One region of the Pseudooceanicola aestuarii genome, then DNA from elsewhere that is predicted to be linked to it. Evidence: riboswitches for the same ligand, from Rfam matches in the RefSeq annotation. Region 1 holds a riboswitch; the other holds the start of a gene.

Region 1 (7,782 bases):
CTCGCCAGCCCGGGCGAGGGCGGCGGCTTCCTCGTCCAGCCGGGCGATGGTCTCTTCGGCATCGCGGTTCAGACCCGTTTCCCTGTCGCCGTCACGGGACAATTGGGCGATCCGCGCGGTCAGGTTGGCAATCGCGGTCTCCGCACGGGATTGTTCTTCGGTCAGGGAATCGCGCTCCACCTGCAACCGTTGCAGCAGGGCCCCGGCGATGGCGTCCTCTTCGCGCAGGGGGGGCAGCGCGGCCTCGCAGACCTCGCGGGCAGCCTCTGCCTCCCGCGCCAGGCGTTCGCCCTGCGCGGCGACGGTCATCCGGTCGCGCAGGATCGCCTGGGCCTCGTTGCGGGCTTCCTCCGCTTCCTTCCAGCGCCGGTAGAGCAGCATCCCCTCCACCTGGCGCAGTTCCTCGCCGATGGTGCGGTAGCGTTTCGCCTGCCGGGCCTGCCGTTCCAGCTGGGCGATCTGCTGAGCCAGCTGTTCGACCACGTCATCGACGCGGGCCAGGTTCTGCTCGGCCCCTTTCAGCTTCAGCTCCGCCTCGTGGCGCCGGGCATACAGGCCCGAGATCCCGGCAGCTTCCTCCAGGATGCGGCGGCGGTTCTTCGGCTTGGCGTTGATCAGTTCCGAGATCTGCCCCTGCCGCACCAGCGAGGGCGAATGCGCCCCGGTGGACGCATCGGCAAACAGCATCTGCACATCGCGCGCCCGCACGTCCCGGGCATTGGCCTTGTAGGCACTGCCGACGTCGCGGGTGATGCGGCGCACGATGTCCAGCTGGTCACCGTCGTTGAACCCGGCGGGCGCCAGCCGCTCGGAATTGTCGATCTGAAGCGCGACTTCGGCGAAGTTCCGGGCCGGGCGGGTGGCGGCACCTGCAAAGATCACGTCCTCCATGCCGCCGCCACGCATCGCGGTGGGGCGGTTCTCGCCCATGACCCAGCGCAGCGCCTCCAGCAGGTTGGATTTGCCACAGCCGTTCGGCCCGACCACGCCGGTCAACCCCGTCCCGATGATCAGGTCGGTAGGATCCACGAAGGATTTGAACCCCGTCAATCTGAGTCTGGAAAAGCGCAATGTCGTAGCCCCGTGTCTGTGATCGCCGATTCCGGTCGTTCCCCGAAAGTCCCCGCCCAACGCCCGCGTGTCAACGCGCGGCGCCCAGCATCTGCGGCGTGCCAGGGCCTTATCCACAAGATATTGCGCATTTCGACTGCGGTTTCCCGCCGATCCCGCAGCGTCATCGCTGCTGCCGCGCTGCCGCTGGCCCGGCGATTCACCTTGACGCGGCGTGCAGCTTCGCGCCAGAAACGAAGCTGTACGGTTCCCCCATGGGCGCAAAGCGTCCGGGGATGAAACGGGAATGCGGAACGGGCGACCCATCTCGGGGCCCCAAGCCGCAGCCGCCCCCGCGACTGTGAAGCGGTAGCGGGCCTGAACGCGCCACTGGAGCCATCCGGGAAGGCCAGGCCACGCAAAGACCCGCCAGCCAGGAGACCGGCCGTGCATCGGAAACCTGCAACGCTGTCGGGTGTGACAGCAAAAGGAGAACTGACATGACGACCCAAGTCCAGGCCCAGGGCGCCCAGCGCACCAACGCCACATCGACCTCCACCTTGGTGGGGGCCATCACCGCCATGCTGATCGGCGCCGCCATCATCGTCCTTGCGGGCCATGTGCAGGCCGCAACGCTGCATGACGCGGCGCATGACGTGCGTCACGCCACCGGCTTCCCCTGCCACTGATCCGATGATCGGTCGCATTCTGACCAGCGCGTTGTTCGCTGGATTTGCAGCGGGGCTGATTGCCGCCGCGCTGCAATTGGCATTCGTGCAGCCCGTGCTGCTGCACGCGGAACTCTACGAAGGTGGAGAGTTGGTGCATTTCGGCGCCGATCCCGTCTCGGCCCATCCCGATATCGGCGGCTTTGACGCCATGCGCGACGGGCTGAGCGTGCTGTTCACCACCCTGGTCTACACCGGCTATGCCCTGATCCTGGTGGCGCTGATGGCGCTGGCGGCAGAGCGTGGCGCACGGGTGGATGCGCGGACCGGGGTGCTGTGGGGCATCGCGGGCTTTGTCGCGGTGCATTTCTGGCCCGCAGTCAGCCTGCCCCCGGAACTGCCCGGCGTCGCCGCCGCCGACGTGACCCTGCGCCAGATGTGGTGGCTGGGCACCGTTGCGGCCGCGGGGGTGGCGATGTGGCTTCTGGCCTTCGGCCGCGGCTGGGCCGCCTGGGGCGCCGCGATCGTGCTGCTGGCCGCGCCACATGTGATCGGCGCGCCGCATCCGGATGTCTTCACCGGGCCCGTGCCGCCCGAACTCGGGGGCCTCTTTGCCGGGCGCGCGCTTGGCGTCGGGCTGGCCGCCTGGGTGCTGACCGGGTGTTTCGCCGGCTATTTCTGGCAACGCGAAGGGCAGGTCCAGCCTGCCCCCCGCGCCGCCTGATCCGCCATTCCGACCGGGGCGTGCACGCGTCCCGGCCGCGACAGGAGGCCCGGCAGGTCCGGGCATGATCCCATGAAGAATTCCCTGTTCCTGTTCATCATCGGCCTGTTCTTCGGCGGCGGTATCGGATTTCTGACCGCCTCGGCCACCGGGGCGCAGCTGGAACCCGCCCATGACCATTCCGCCCATGGCGCGCCCCATGACGACAGCGGCGCGCTGCATGGTACCATGGCGGGCCATGACCACGACAGCCTGCTGGAGAACGGCGCGCCCGTCTCGGTCACCTTCGCTGCCACGGCGGAGGGTGCGGGCGGCGTGAACCTGCAGATCCGGCCCGAAGGCTTCACCTTTGCCCCCGAGGCGGTGAACGCCGCCCATGTCACCGGCCAGGGTCATGCCCATGTCTATGTGGACGGGGTAAAGATCGTGCGCGCCTACGGCCCCTGGGTTCACCTGCCCGGCCTCGCCCCCGGAGAGGCCGAAATCCGCGTCACCCTGAATGCCAATTCTCACCAGCAGCTGGCCACCGAAGGACAGCCGGTGGAGGCCCGGCAGATCGTCACTATCGACTGACGCCGCCGCGCCCAACCAGATCGGAGCCCCCATGCCCGCCAAAATCCCCACAACCGTCATCACCGGCTTTCTCGGCGCCGGGAAAACCACCCTTGTCCGCCACATGCTGCAACAGGCCAACGGCCGCCGCATCGCGCTGATCATCAACGAATTCGGCGACCTGGGCGTGGATGGCGATATCCTGAAGGGCTGCGGCGACGAGACCTGCCGCGACGAGGACATCATGGAGCTGTCAAACGGCTGCATCTGCTGCACCGTGGCGGAGGATTTCATCCCCACGATGGAGGCCCTGCTGGCCCGGCCCGACCGGCCCGATCACATCGTCATCGAAACCTCCGGCCTGGCCCTGCCGCAGCCGCTGATCCGGGCGTTCAACTGGCCCGCGATTTCTACCCGCGTGACGGTGGACGGCGTGGTCACCGTGGTGGATGGCAAGGCCGTGACCGAAGGCCGGTTCGCCCATGACGAGGGCGCGGTAGACGCCGCCCGCGCCGCCGACGACAGCATCGACCACGAAACGCCCCTGTCCGAATTGTTCGAGGATCAGCTGGCCTGCGCCGACATGATCGTGGTGAACAAATCCGACCTGATGACAGGGGCGGAGTTGGAGACCACGATGACCCGCCTGCGCGCCGGTGCGCGGGACAGCGTGCAGATCCTGTCCTCTGCCATGGGTGTCCTGCCGGTGGACGTTCTGCTGGGCATGAACACCGAGGCGGAAACCGACATGGCAGCCCGGCACGAATTGCATCACCACCACCATGACGACCACGACGGGGGCGGTGACCATCATCACCACGATCACGACCATGACGCCTTTGAGAGCTTTGTGGTCACACGCGGCGAAATCGACGATCCGCAGGCCTTTGCCGATCAGGTGGCCGGTGTGATCCGCGATCACGATATCCTGCGGCTGAAGGGGTTTGCCGCCGTGGCGGGCAAACCCATGCGCCTGACCCTTCAGGCGGTGGGGCCACGGGTGCAGACTTACTTCGACCAGCCCTTCGGCAGCGCGCCGCGCGACACGCGGCTGGTGGTGATCGGCCAGTCCGGGCTGGACCGTGCCGCCATCGAAACGGCGCTGACCGCCTGATCTCTCGGCCATACAGGCGGCGAGCGGGGCCGCGACGGGCTGGCATTCGGGTCGGTGGGTGCCGGTCAGCCGGGCATAGGGGAAAACCCGGGCAGATTTGAAGAAAGATGAGGGAGCGCGCATGATCCTTGTGGAACCGAATGACCCGTTGTCGGCAGAGGCCTCGGCCCTGCTGGACGCCTCGCAGGCGCTGATGCGCCGCCTGTACACGCCGGAGCAGAACAATTTCCTGTCCCATGCGGAGCTGGCCAAGCCCGACATCCGGTTCTTCACCGCCCGGATCGGGACGGAGACGCTGGGCTGCGCCGCGCTGAAGGTCTTTGCCGAATATGGCGAGGTCAAGAGTTTCTTCGTCACGGACGCGGCGCGGGGCCGGGGGATCGGCGCGGCCCTGATGCGCCAGATCGAGGACCAGGCCCGGGCAGAGGGTCTGTCCCTGCTGAAGCTGGAAACCGGCGATGCGCTGGCTGCGGCGGTGCGGCTTTATTCCCGCCACGGCTATACCCGCTGCGGGCCTTACGGGGATTACGAGGAGAACGGATCCTCCGTCTTCATGGAAAAAACGCTGGAGTCCGCCTGACATGCATCTGCTGGCCGCCACCCCCGGACGGATCGACGACGGCACAGAGGCCGTGGATCTGACCCAGACCCCCGCCGACCTGGTGGTGATCTCGGCCGCCGATACCGAACTGGCCGCCCTGTCCGCCGCGCGGGCGGAGATGGATGCGCCGCCGGGGCTGCGGCTGGCGCAGCTGACGAACCTGACACATCCGATGTCCGTGGACCTGCACCTGGACCAATGCGCCACCCGGTCGCGGCTGGTGGTGGCGCGGGTGCTGGGGGGCATGGGCTATTGGCGCTACGGGATGGAACAATATGCCGCCCGCCTCCATGCCGCCGGCGTGCCCTTTGCCGCGCTGCCCGGCGATGACAAGCCCGACCCGGAACTGCGGGCGCTGTCGACCGTGGGGGATGCGGATTACCATGCGCTCTGGTCCTTTCTGACGGAGGGCGGGCCGGCAAATGCCACCGGGTTCCTGACCCATGCCCGCGCCATGCTGGACGGCGGCGCGCGGCCCGCGCCGGCGCGCCCGCTGCTGCGCGCGGGGCTCTATTGGCCGGGGCTGGACCAGCCCGACCTGGCGCAGCTGCGCGCCACCTGGACGCCGGGCGCGCCCTGCGTGCCGCTGGTCTTCTACCGGGCGCTGGTGCAGGGGGCGGGGCTGAACCCGATCAACCGGCTGGTCAAGGCGCTGCTGCGCGCCGGGCTGAACCCCCTGCCCGTCTTCGTCGCCTCGCTGAAGGATCCGGTCTCCGCCGCCACTCTGGAGGCGCTGTTCCACGAGGTCGCCCCGCAGGTCATCCTGAACTGCACCGCCTTTGCCACCGGATCGCCCGACGGGGCCGATAATGGCGCCAACCCGCTGGCCGCCCCCGCCGCCAATGCCGCGCCGGTGTATCAGGTGGTGCTGGCCGCCTCCTCCGAGGAGGTCTGGGAGGAGGGGCTTTCAGGGCTGTCCGCCCGCGACATCGCCATGAATGTCGCCCTGCCGGAAGTCGATGGCCGCATCCTGTCCCGTGCCGTCAGCTTCAAGGATCAGGCCTATTTCGACGACGCCACCGAATGCCCCATCGCCACCTATCGCGCGCGGGGCGACAGGATCGATTTCGTCGCCCGGCTGGCGGCCAACCACGCCGCGCTGCGCGCCACCCCCGCGCCGCAGCGCAAGGTGGCCTTGATCCTGGCGAATTACCCGAACAAGGACGGACGGCTGGCCAACGGCGTCGGCCTCGACACGCCGGCGGCGACGGTGCATGCGCTCTCCCTGCTGGCGGCGGAGGGCTACGCCATCACCGACGCCCCCGTCGATGCCGATGCGTTGATGCGCGCGGTGCTGGCCGGACCGACCAACTGGCTGACCGACCGGGCGCAGCGGGACGGCGGGGTCTTCCTGCCGCTGTCCGACTATCGCGCGGCCTTCGACGCCCTGCCCTGGGACGTGAAGCAACGGATCACCGACCGCTGGGGCGCGCCCGAGGACGATCCCTTTTTCGTGTCGGGTTCGGACACGTCGGAGGCCCCCGCCGTCGGCGGGTTCAAACTGTCGATCCTGACCCATGGCAATGTCGTCATCGGCGTGCAGCCCGCACGGGGCTACAACATCGACCCGACCGACAGCTACCATTCCCCCGATCTGGTGCCGCCGCATGGCTACCTGGCCTTCTACATCTGGCTGCGGCAGGTCTTCGGCGCGCAGGCGCTGGTGCATATGGGCAAGCATGGCAATCTGGAATGGCTCCCGGGCAAGGCCATCGCCCTGTCGGACACCTGCCTCCCCGAGGCGGTGATGGGCCCGCTGCCCCATGTCTATCCCTTCATCGTCAACGATCCGGGCGAGGGCACACAGGCCAAGCGCCGCGCCCAGGCGGTGATCGTCGATCACCTGACCCCGCCCCTGACCCGCGCCGAAAGCTATGGCCCCCTGCGCGATCTGGAAGCGCTGGTAGATGAATATTACGAGGCCGCGGGGGTAGATCCGCGCCGCATCACCCATCTGCGCCGGGAGATCCTGACCCTGACCGCCGCGACCGGCATCGACGCCGACGCCGGGTTCACCGGCGAGGAAGAAAGCGATCTTGCCCGACTGGATGCCTGGCTGTGCGATCTGAAAGAGGCGCAGATCCGCGACGGGCTGCATGTCTTTGGCCAGTCGCCCGAGGGACGGTTGTTCCGTGATCTGGTGCAGGCGCTGGTGCGGATCCCACGCGGCGATGGCACGGGGGGCGATGCCGCCCTGCCCAGGGCCCTGGCCGCCGATCTGCGGCTGGAATTCGACCCGCTGGATTGCGACCTGGCAGCGCCGTGGACCGGGCCACGCCCCGATCTTCTGGCCGGGCTGACGTCGGACAAGTGGCGCAGCGCCGGAGACACGGTGGAACGGCTGGAGCTTCTCTCCGCCCGGTTGCTGGCGCCGCTGATGCCCGCGACACCCCCTGTCACAGAGACTGAACCAGAGACGGATACAGGCGAACTCACCCCGCCCGGTCCCGCCTCCGCCGCCGTGCTGGACGCAGTGGCCCGCCACGTCGCGCCGACCCTTGCGGCCTGCGGCCCGGCCGAAGGCGCGGGGCTGCTGACCGCGCTGTCGGGGCGTCACCTGGCGCCTGCGCCCTCCGGCGCGCCGACACGCGGACGGCTGGACGTGCTGCCGACGGGGCGCAACTTCTTCTCCGTCGACAGCCGTGCGGTGCCCACGCCGACCGCCTGGGCCCTGGGCTGGAAATCGGCCAACATGCTGATCGAACGGCACTTGCAGGATCACGGCGACTGGCCCCGCACCATGCTGCTGACCGCCTGGGGTACGGCCAACATGCGCACCGGCGGCGATGACATCGCGCAAGCCATGGCGCTGATGGGGGTCAAACCGCAATGGGATTCCGCCAACCGCCGCGTGACCGGGTTCGAGATCCTGCCCCAGATCGTACTGGACCGGCCCCGCGTGGACGTGACGCTGCGCATCTCCGGCTTCTTTCGCGATGCCTTTCCGCAGCTGATTGCGCTGTTCGACAGCGCCGCCCGTGCCGTTCAACTTCTGGACGAACCGGAGGAGGTCAACCCCGCCGCCGCCCGCCACCGTGCAGGAGAGGGCCCCGCCCGCATCTACGGGGCCAAG
Region 2 (7,782 bases), 850 kb from region 1:
GTACCGCACCCAAAGCGGCAGAGGCCGACACGCCGATCAGCCCCGGCTCCGCCAGCGGGTTGCGCAGGTAGCCCTGCATCGCCGCCCCCGCCAACCCCAACGACGCACCAATCGCCAGCCCCAGGATCATCCGGGGCAGACGGATTTCGCGCATCACCAGGGTCATCGGCCCCTCCCCGCCCGCGATCAGCGCGCGCAAACTGTCGGCCCAGCCGATGCCCGCCGGGCCGATCAGCAACGAGGCAAGGCACAGCAGCGCCACCACCCCCAGCAAAATGCGGTTGACCGGCCTCATTCCGCCACCAACCCCTGCCGCAGCGCCCGCATCCGCGCCACGGCGTCCAGCACATGTGGCGTACCGCAGATCCAGTCCCGATCCGTCAGCACCGCCCCCGCCGCGCGACGCCGCAGGGCCTGCAACGCGGGGTGATGCAGGATTTCCTCGGCACGGGCGGCGCCGGGATGGGGCCGCCCGGTGATCACCATGTCGGGGGCGGCCATGGTCAGAACCTCCAGTGGCAAATGCCCGCCCGTGGGCAGGCCGACCTCGGCCGCGATATTCGTGAAGCCTGCGGCGGCAATGACCTGTCCGGCCAGCGTCCGGTCCCCCGAGGCATAGCCGTTCGCATGGTAGAGCGCGGCGCGCGGACGCTCACCGCCCCTGGCTCGCAGGGTGGCCAGCCGGCTCTCGAATTCGTGGATCATGGCGCGGGCCTGTTCCCTGCGGCCCAGCGCGGCGCCCATCTCTGCCAGGCGGTCGGGCACGTCGGCCAGGGAATAGGCCGGCGCAATCACCACCACCGGCACGCCCAGGCGGCGCAGCATCGCCACGCTCGCCCGGTTGGAAAAACTGCCGGCGATCACCAGGTCCGGCTCCATCAGCCAGATTTCCTCGGCCCGGCCATGGTTCACCGGATAGGCTCGCGCCTCCGCCGCCATGACCGAGGAACGCGGGTCGCGACTGAGCGCGCTGACCGACAGCAATTGTCCCGGCGCGGCCAGCAGCATCGCCAGCTGGTCGGTGCACAGGTTGATCGACACGACGCGGCCGGGCGCGGCAGGCCCCTGCCCGCCCGGCGTCATGGGGCGGTCCAGCGCCCGCCCCGGCCCTGCCGCTGCCGCCACCGTGATCAGCAGCGCCAGAAGACGGGCCGCGCGCCTCACCAATCCGCACCCAGCCCGACATAGGCGGTGCGCCCGCGCCCGGCATAGCCCCAGGCATCGGAATGGGCGGCGTCGAACAGGTTGTCGACCCGCGCGGTCAGGCGCAGGTTGTCCCCGATCCGGCGGCTGCCGGCCAGGTCCACGGTCCAGTAGGACGGCAATTCCTTGGTGGCGTAGCTGCCCCAGAATTGCGTATCGGCATTGCCTGCGACATGCAGCGCCTGCGCGTCCAGCGTGGTGCGGCCATCGGCACTGGTCCAGGTGGCGCCCAGCGACAGCTGGTGCCGGGGGCGCCGGATCTCGACGCTGCCGTCGGGATTGGTGGCGTCCAGCAGGGTATAGCCCAGGCGCAGCGCCAGTTGATCGGTCGCGTCATAGCGGCCGCTGACCTCCACCCCACGGCGCAGGCTGGTGCCGGATTGGTTGACATAGCTGTAGCTGCCGGGCCCGGTGGCAACCGCGGTGATCTCGTCCTCCAGCCGTTCCTGGAACAGGGTCACGTCCACCACCCCGCGCCCCAGGGGCAGCTCCACCCCCAGGTCGACGGATCGGTTGCGTTCCGGATCAAGATCGGGATTCCCGACATAGCCCCATGCATTGGCGAACAGCTCGAAATAGCTGGGATTGACGACGCCCGCCCCGGCAGAGGCATGCAGCCGCGCCCCGTTGTCCAGCGTGTAGGCCGCCGCCGCGTTCCAGGTCACGGCGTTGCCGAACACGCTGTTGTCATCGTAGCGCGCGCCGATCTGCACATCCAGCCCGCTGTCGAAGGTGCCACGATATTCCAGCGCGACAGAGCGCGTGTCGCGGTCATAGCCGGGATTGGCGGTGCTGCTGTCGTGTTCATCCTCCAGCAGCAGGGACAACACCTGCGCCCCGGTGGCGACCGGACCGTCCAACCCGTAGGACAGGCGCAGCCGGGTGGCGCGGCTGTCCTGATCGGTGGGCGCGCCGCTGTTGATCTCCTGCGTCAGGCGGGTGCGCTCCAGCCCCAGCCGGGCCGACAGCCGGCCATCGGGCGTGGTGTAATCGGCGTAGATCTGGCCGCCTTCCTCCTCCCGCACGGTCTGGGCGGCGGGGTCGTCCAGCACGTAATCCCCCGGCCCCGTGGCCACAAGGGCGGTGGCGTCGGTGTCGCCGTCCTCCTCCGAGCGGCGGTAGGTGAAGCCCAGGGTCAGCCCCTCGGCCACCGCGTGATCGCCCGACAGGGTCAGCGTCCGGCGGAAGATGCCGTCCCGTTCCCCGCCGGACCCGGAATAATCCCAGCCCCTGTCCTGCATCCGGGCAAAGCCCAGCGCCACGCCACCCTGCGCCCCGCGATATGCCAGGTAGCCCGAGGCCGACCAGCCGGCGCCGCCCTCCACCTTGCCGCCGTAGGAGAATCCCGACCCCTCGGATTTGCGGGTGATGATGTTGATTACCCCCGCCGAGGCGTCCGAGCCGTAGGCTACCGATTGCGGGCCGCGCAGAACCTCGATCCGGGCGATATTCGCCGTCTCCAACCCACTGAGGACATAGGCCGCATCCCCGCCCGCCGCGCGCACGCCGTCGATCAGGATCAGGGTGTGATTGGCCTCTCCGCCGCGGATGCGGACCTGGGTGAAACTGTGGCCATTGGCGTTCACGCTGACCCCGGGCACCGCGCGCAGGGCGTCCTGCACGGTGGTCAGCCCGCGATCGGCGATGTCCTGCGCCGTCAGCACCGTGGCCGCGCGACCGTAGCGGGCCGCCGCGATCGGGGTGAGGCCGGCAGAGACGATGATGTCCTCCAGGGCGAAATCCGTGGTGCTGTCCTGCGCCATCACCGGCGCGGCGGTGGCGGCGGCAAGTGCGATGGCTGAGACGGTGATGAAGGTGGTGACAGAGACGGCGGAACGGGCCGTCGGATTGGTGAGGCTCATGATCTATCCCTTCCCTGCGCCGGATCCGACGCATGGCGATTGCGAACGACCCACGGGGGGAGGGGCTCCCGCCGACGGTCAGGCGACTGCCACCACGACGGAAAAGGTCCGTTGCCTCGCGCGCGCCCCGCGTGCGGACTGGGTGATCGGCTTCGGCAGGTCTCCTGACTTGCGGGTCGATGCTGTGCCGGGTCTTCCCATCCCCGAGGGGACAGTGACATGGTCCGGCGTCGCTCTCCGCTTACAGTTGCGGGGGCAGTCGCGGAATTGGGTCAGACCCGCACCGCGTTCCCTATTCACCGGACGCGCGAACGCCCGGACCGAAGCATCCCGAGTGCTAGACCATGCCACCCCGTCGGGCAAGGGGCGATCAGCCCCCCCGGGATCGGCGTTTGATCGGCGCTTGATCAGCACCCGCTTGCCCCCCGGTTGACGCCCGGTCGCCACCCGGCCGGGGACGATCCGGCCACGGCTACGGTTACGGCGGCGCGGGGTCGCGGTGGGGCACCATGGGGCGGCGGCGGGCAGGCAGGCCGGGCAGACGCCCCCGTTCCTACGCCGGAGATCTTGACGAATGATTACCGCCAAAGCGGTTTTCCGCTGCGCTGCCGGTCAATGCCACGGAGCCGGACCGGCGCCTTGCACCTGGCCAAAGATGTTCTCCCGGTGCCACCGCAGGTTTTCGGGATGGGGCGCATTGCGCGGGTCTTCGGGTTGCAACAGCTTGCCGCTCGGGGCCAGCAGGCGGTCGATCACCTCTCCCGGTACCTTGTTGCGCGACACCAGCACTGTCTCGCAATCCTCCGCGACCGAGATCAGGCCCCGATCGAACATCCAGTGCAACGTCCCGGACAAGGCCAACCCGTTGCGCACGGAATCGTTGCCCCTGCGATCGACGGGACGGATATGCGCGGCCTGTACCTCCGGCCGCCCGCCACCGTTTCGCAAGCGCAACCCGGACAGGGCACAGCGGTAGCCATAGGCCTCCCGGACCTTGCGGCGGAACGCGACATCCCGGTAGGCGCGGCGGGTCAGCCGTTCCAGCACCGGGCGTTCGAACGGTTCCGCCCCCTCCGCCATTGCGGCGGACCGCGGATCATAGCGTCGGGCTTCGAGGGCCTCCAAATCCCGGGGAAGGCCCAGATCCAGAATCCGGGCGAACTCCGCCTCCGGCAGCACCCGCACCGCGCGCTGGACCAAACCGCCCTGTGCGGGGGTGCCGTCCGATCGGGTCAGCGCGGCTTCCAGCGGACGGCCCTCCACCAGCCGGGGCACCTCCTGGACGAAAGGCAGGAAACTGCCCGCTTCCATGAGGGCGAGGAACCGCCCCTCCACCCCGGGTTTGGGGATGATCCGTGATATCCTGGCGACCGCGAAATAGCCGTGCGGCCCGGCCTTGACCGGCTCGTAATAGATGATCCAGTCGCCGACTGCCGCGCGCATGTCCTTCAGGTAGGCGCGGGGGAAGTCGTAGACGACATCAGGCTCGTCCTCGTAGATCGAGTCGGCCTTGTGCAGAAGAACCAGTTTCACCATGCCGCCCAGGAAAGCGCCATCCCACCGGAAAGCAACAATTTTCACGATTTTCCCGACCCGAACGCCGCACCGGGCCGGGTGCGCCGGCGCGCAGAGGTGATTTGATCCCGCTCCGAAAGCGGGTAAATTCGGGATCATGATGCCTGACCTTCAGTCCCGGTTCCCGCCGCGCCCGACCCGTGTGCACGAGATGTGCGGCACCGGGGCGGCGTGCTTTGCGGCGATCTGTGCGGCCCGGCTGCCGGTGGCGGGAACGCCGTTATTCTGGGTGCGCGAGTCCTGGCGGAACGAGACCCTCAACCCCTTGGGATTGGGGGATTTCATCGACCCGTCGCAGCTGCTTCTGGCGCAGGCGGGCAACCAGGCGGAGGCCCTTGCCGTGGCCGAGGAGGCGCTGCGCGACGGGGCTTTGCCGCTGGTTGTCATCGAGTTGAGTCAACCGCTGAACCTGACCGCCGGGCGCCGGTTGCAACTGGCCGCCCAGGCCGGGAAGGCGACCGGGCTGTGCCTGATTCCCGAAGGCGCCGGCAGCAATGCCGCCGAAACCCGCTGGCGTTGCACCCCCGCCTTCGACCCGGAGACGGAGACCAGGGCAGACGACGGGAGGTCGACCTTGCATCGGTGGGATCTGATCAAGAACAAATCGGGAACAATCGGCGCCTGGCACGTCCGTTGGGACAGCGCCGCGCGGCGCCTGCACGACATTATCCCGGTTGCCCCCTGATCGGCTCGATAGGCACGCCCGACGCGCTCTGGTCATGGCGCGGCAGCCGGGCGCCGTTTGCCAGCCGCCCCCGGCGCGCTAGCTTCAATGGCCATACCAATGCTCGGATGGCCCGACCCGATGAACACGCAGATTGGACCGGATATTCGCGCCTTGCGCAAAGCGCGCAAACTGACCCTCGTCCTGGCCTCCGGGAAATTGGGGCGTTCTCCGGCATGGCTCAGCCTGATCGAACGCGGCGTGACCACCCCCTCGATCGACGACCTGGCCCGGATCGCGGACCTCTACGGGATCAAGCTGTCGTATTTCTTCCGCTCCGCCACCCGGTCCCCGGCAGAGCAGGGGCAGGTCCTGCGCGCGGCCGACCGGATACCCATCGGATCGGCGGAAACCGGGCTGGTGGAGGAATTGCTGTCGCCGCGCCTTGATGGCCGGTTCGAGATCATCAAATCCACCTTTGCCCCCGGGGCCGAAAGCGCGGGCCAAAAGGGCGGCGGCGAACGCGAAGATGGGGGGCTGATCCTTTCGGGGCGGTTGCAGCTGACCCTGGAGGAGACGCATTTTGACCTGTCGGCCGGGGACAGCTTCCAATTCCAGGGCGCGCGCTACGCCTGGCGCAACCCGGGGCCGGAACCGGCGGTGGTGATCTGGGTCATCGCCCCCGTGGTCTATTGACCCGCCGTCCGGGCCCCGACGGGCCGTCAGGCGCGGACCGGTACGCCCCCGGCCTCAGGCGGCGTCGGGGAACCGGGTGGGATCGGCGGCAATGGCGGACCAGCACATGCGCAGGATGTCGTCCTTTTTCTCCGCCGTCAGCGGGCGGGACGAGGCCCGGTGCCATTTCAGCGCGTTCCGAATGCCGCCCCCGGCGAACCCTGCCATGGAGCGCGGGTCCAGCGGCTTGAGGATGCCCTGGGCCTGGGCCTCCGTGAACAGGGCATTGTTGTAGGTGCGCAGCGGGCGAAAGACCTCGGCGATTTCGGGGGTGGCGATCAGAGGCACGTTGGACAGGTATTCGAACAACACCGCCCGATCCGCATCGGCCCAGAAGAAATCGACGTAATTGCGCAAGTAGCGCAGCACCCGCGCGCCCGCATCGCCGGCGTTGCCCGAATCAGGCGCGGCGGGAATGTCGGGCCTGTCGGTGGGCGCTGCGGTCAGGGCGCAGATGATCTGGTCGGCGAGCTGCTGGTAGACGCCCAGGATCAGATCCTGTTTCGACGGGAAGTAATTGTAGATCGACCCGACAGCCACGCCCGAGTCCCGCGCAATGCGCGAGACCGGGAATTCCAGCCCGTTGGTCACGATCAACCCGGCGGCGGCGGACAGGATGCGCGCCCTCTTGTCCCGCGCGGCGGGGGCCGCCGGAGGCGCATCGGCCCTGTCGATCACCAGCCCCGCGCCCCGCGCCTCCGCCGGTTCAGACCGCATAGACCGACCTCAGCACCGCGACGTCGGGATGGGTCATGGCGGCGGGAAACTGCATCTGCACGTCGACGCCCATCGGGGAAAACCGGTATTCGGTCAACCCGCAGCGCTTGTCCCCCACGCGGGGTTGCATCTCGTCGGGCATGGTAAAGGCCGTGGCGGGGCACCAGATGTGGCGCGTGTCGCCGACGCGGTGATCGCGGGCCTGATGGACATGACCACAGGCGAACAGGCGCACATCCGCCCCGGCCATCGCCTGTGCCAGCGGTCCGCGATCGGCCAACGGGACATAGCGGTAGGGCACGTCCACCGGCTCCTCCAGCGCGTCGCGCAGCAGCGGCTTGTGACAGAAAATCGCCACCGGGCGGCCGTCGCTGTCGGCCAGCGTGTCGGCCAGCCAGTCCTGCTGTACCGTCGCCCGCGCCAGCCCCGAGCTGAACAGCTGCGCGTTCAGCCCGATCAGCCGCCAGCCGCCCATGTCCAGATGCCAATGCCCCGGCCCGAACAGCGCCTCGTAGGTGTCGACCAGCGGATCGCTCACCCGTTTTTCGGGAACGTAGCCATGGTCGGAAGGGTTGTCGCCAACGTCGTGATTGCCGGGGATGCAGCGGTATGGGGTCCCCAGGGCCTCCATCGCTTCGCGGCCATGGACCAGATCGTCGGCGCGGGCCGTCGCCTCTACCGCGATATCGCCGGTATGGACCACCAGATCGGGCTTGGCTGTGGCGATGTGGTCGGCGGCGATGGCGAAATTGGGGACAAAGTCCGGGCGCTCCCGCGACAGGTGGGTGTCGCTGATCTGGATCAGGCTGAAAGTGTCCACGATATACCTCCCGGACAGTTGGCACTTGTTCTGCTTCGGCGGTAATCACATGATTTCATGACATTTTTGCGACGGAATGAATATTCGTTCAGTCTTCATCAAAGCGTTACGGACCCGTTGGAAAACCGTGATCAAGTGGTGGTCGAACTGCGGCTGCCTTCTGCATCCAACCGGAGACACCAGATGCTTTTCCAATCCCTGAAGTC

Evidence for each region. Region 1 has a riboswitch for cobalamin ahead of G5A46_RS03395 (CbtB domain-containing protein). Riboswitches for the same ligand answer to the same signal wherever they lie in the genome.
Region 2: it holds a riboswitch for cobalamin, as region 1 does, so the genes downstream of both, G5A46_RS07485 (TonB-dependent receptor plug domain-containing protein) here and G5A46_RS03395 (CbtB domain-containing protein) in region 1, are expected to answer to the same signal.

Annotation. Positions count from the first base shown of each region.
Region 1 covers NZ_JAAFZC010000001.1:732,815-740,596, forward strand. Annotated here, with positions in the region: gene smc (chromosome segregation protein SMC) at 1-1,071, opposite strand, end outside; cobalamin riboswitch at 1,299-1,514, shown strand; gene G5A46_RS03395 (CbtB domain-containing protein) at 1,551-1,739, shown strand; gene G5A46_RS03400 (CbtA family protein) at 1,744-2,442, shown strand; gene G5A46_RS03405 (hypothetical protein) at 2,515-3,015, shown strand; gene cobW (cobalamin biosynthesis protein CobW) at 3,047-4,108, shown strand; gene G5A46_RS03415 (GNAT family N-acetyltransferase) at 4,230-4,688, shown strand; gene cobN (cobaltochelatase subunit CobN) at 4,690-7,782, shown strand, end outside.
Region 2 covers NZ_JAAFZC010000001.1:1,578,768-1,586,549, reverse strand. Annotated here, with positions in the region: gene G5A46_RS07495 (FecCD family ABC transporter permease) at 1-295, opposite strand, end outside; gene G5A46_RS07490 (ABC transporter substrate-binding protein) at 292-1,167, opposite strand; gene G5A46_RS07485 (TonB-dependent receptor plug domain-containing protein) at 1,161-3,065, opposite strand; cobalamin riboswitch at 3,203-3,405, opposite strand; gene G5A46_RS07480 (HNH endonuclease) at 3,678-4,646, opposite strand; gene G5A46_RS07475 (hypothetical protein) at 4,738-5,325, shown strand; gene G5A46_RS07470 (helix-turn-helix domain-containing protein) at 5,446-6,000, shown strand; gene G5A46_RS07465 (TetR/AcrR family transcriptional regulator) at 6,055-6,756, opposite strand; gene G5A46_RS07460 (metallophosphoesterase family protein) at 6,746-7,576, opposite strand; gene G5A46_RS07455 (ABC transporter substrate-binding protein) at 7,760-7,782, shown strand, end outside.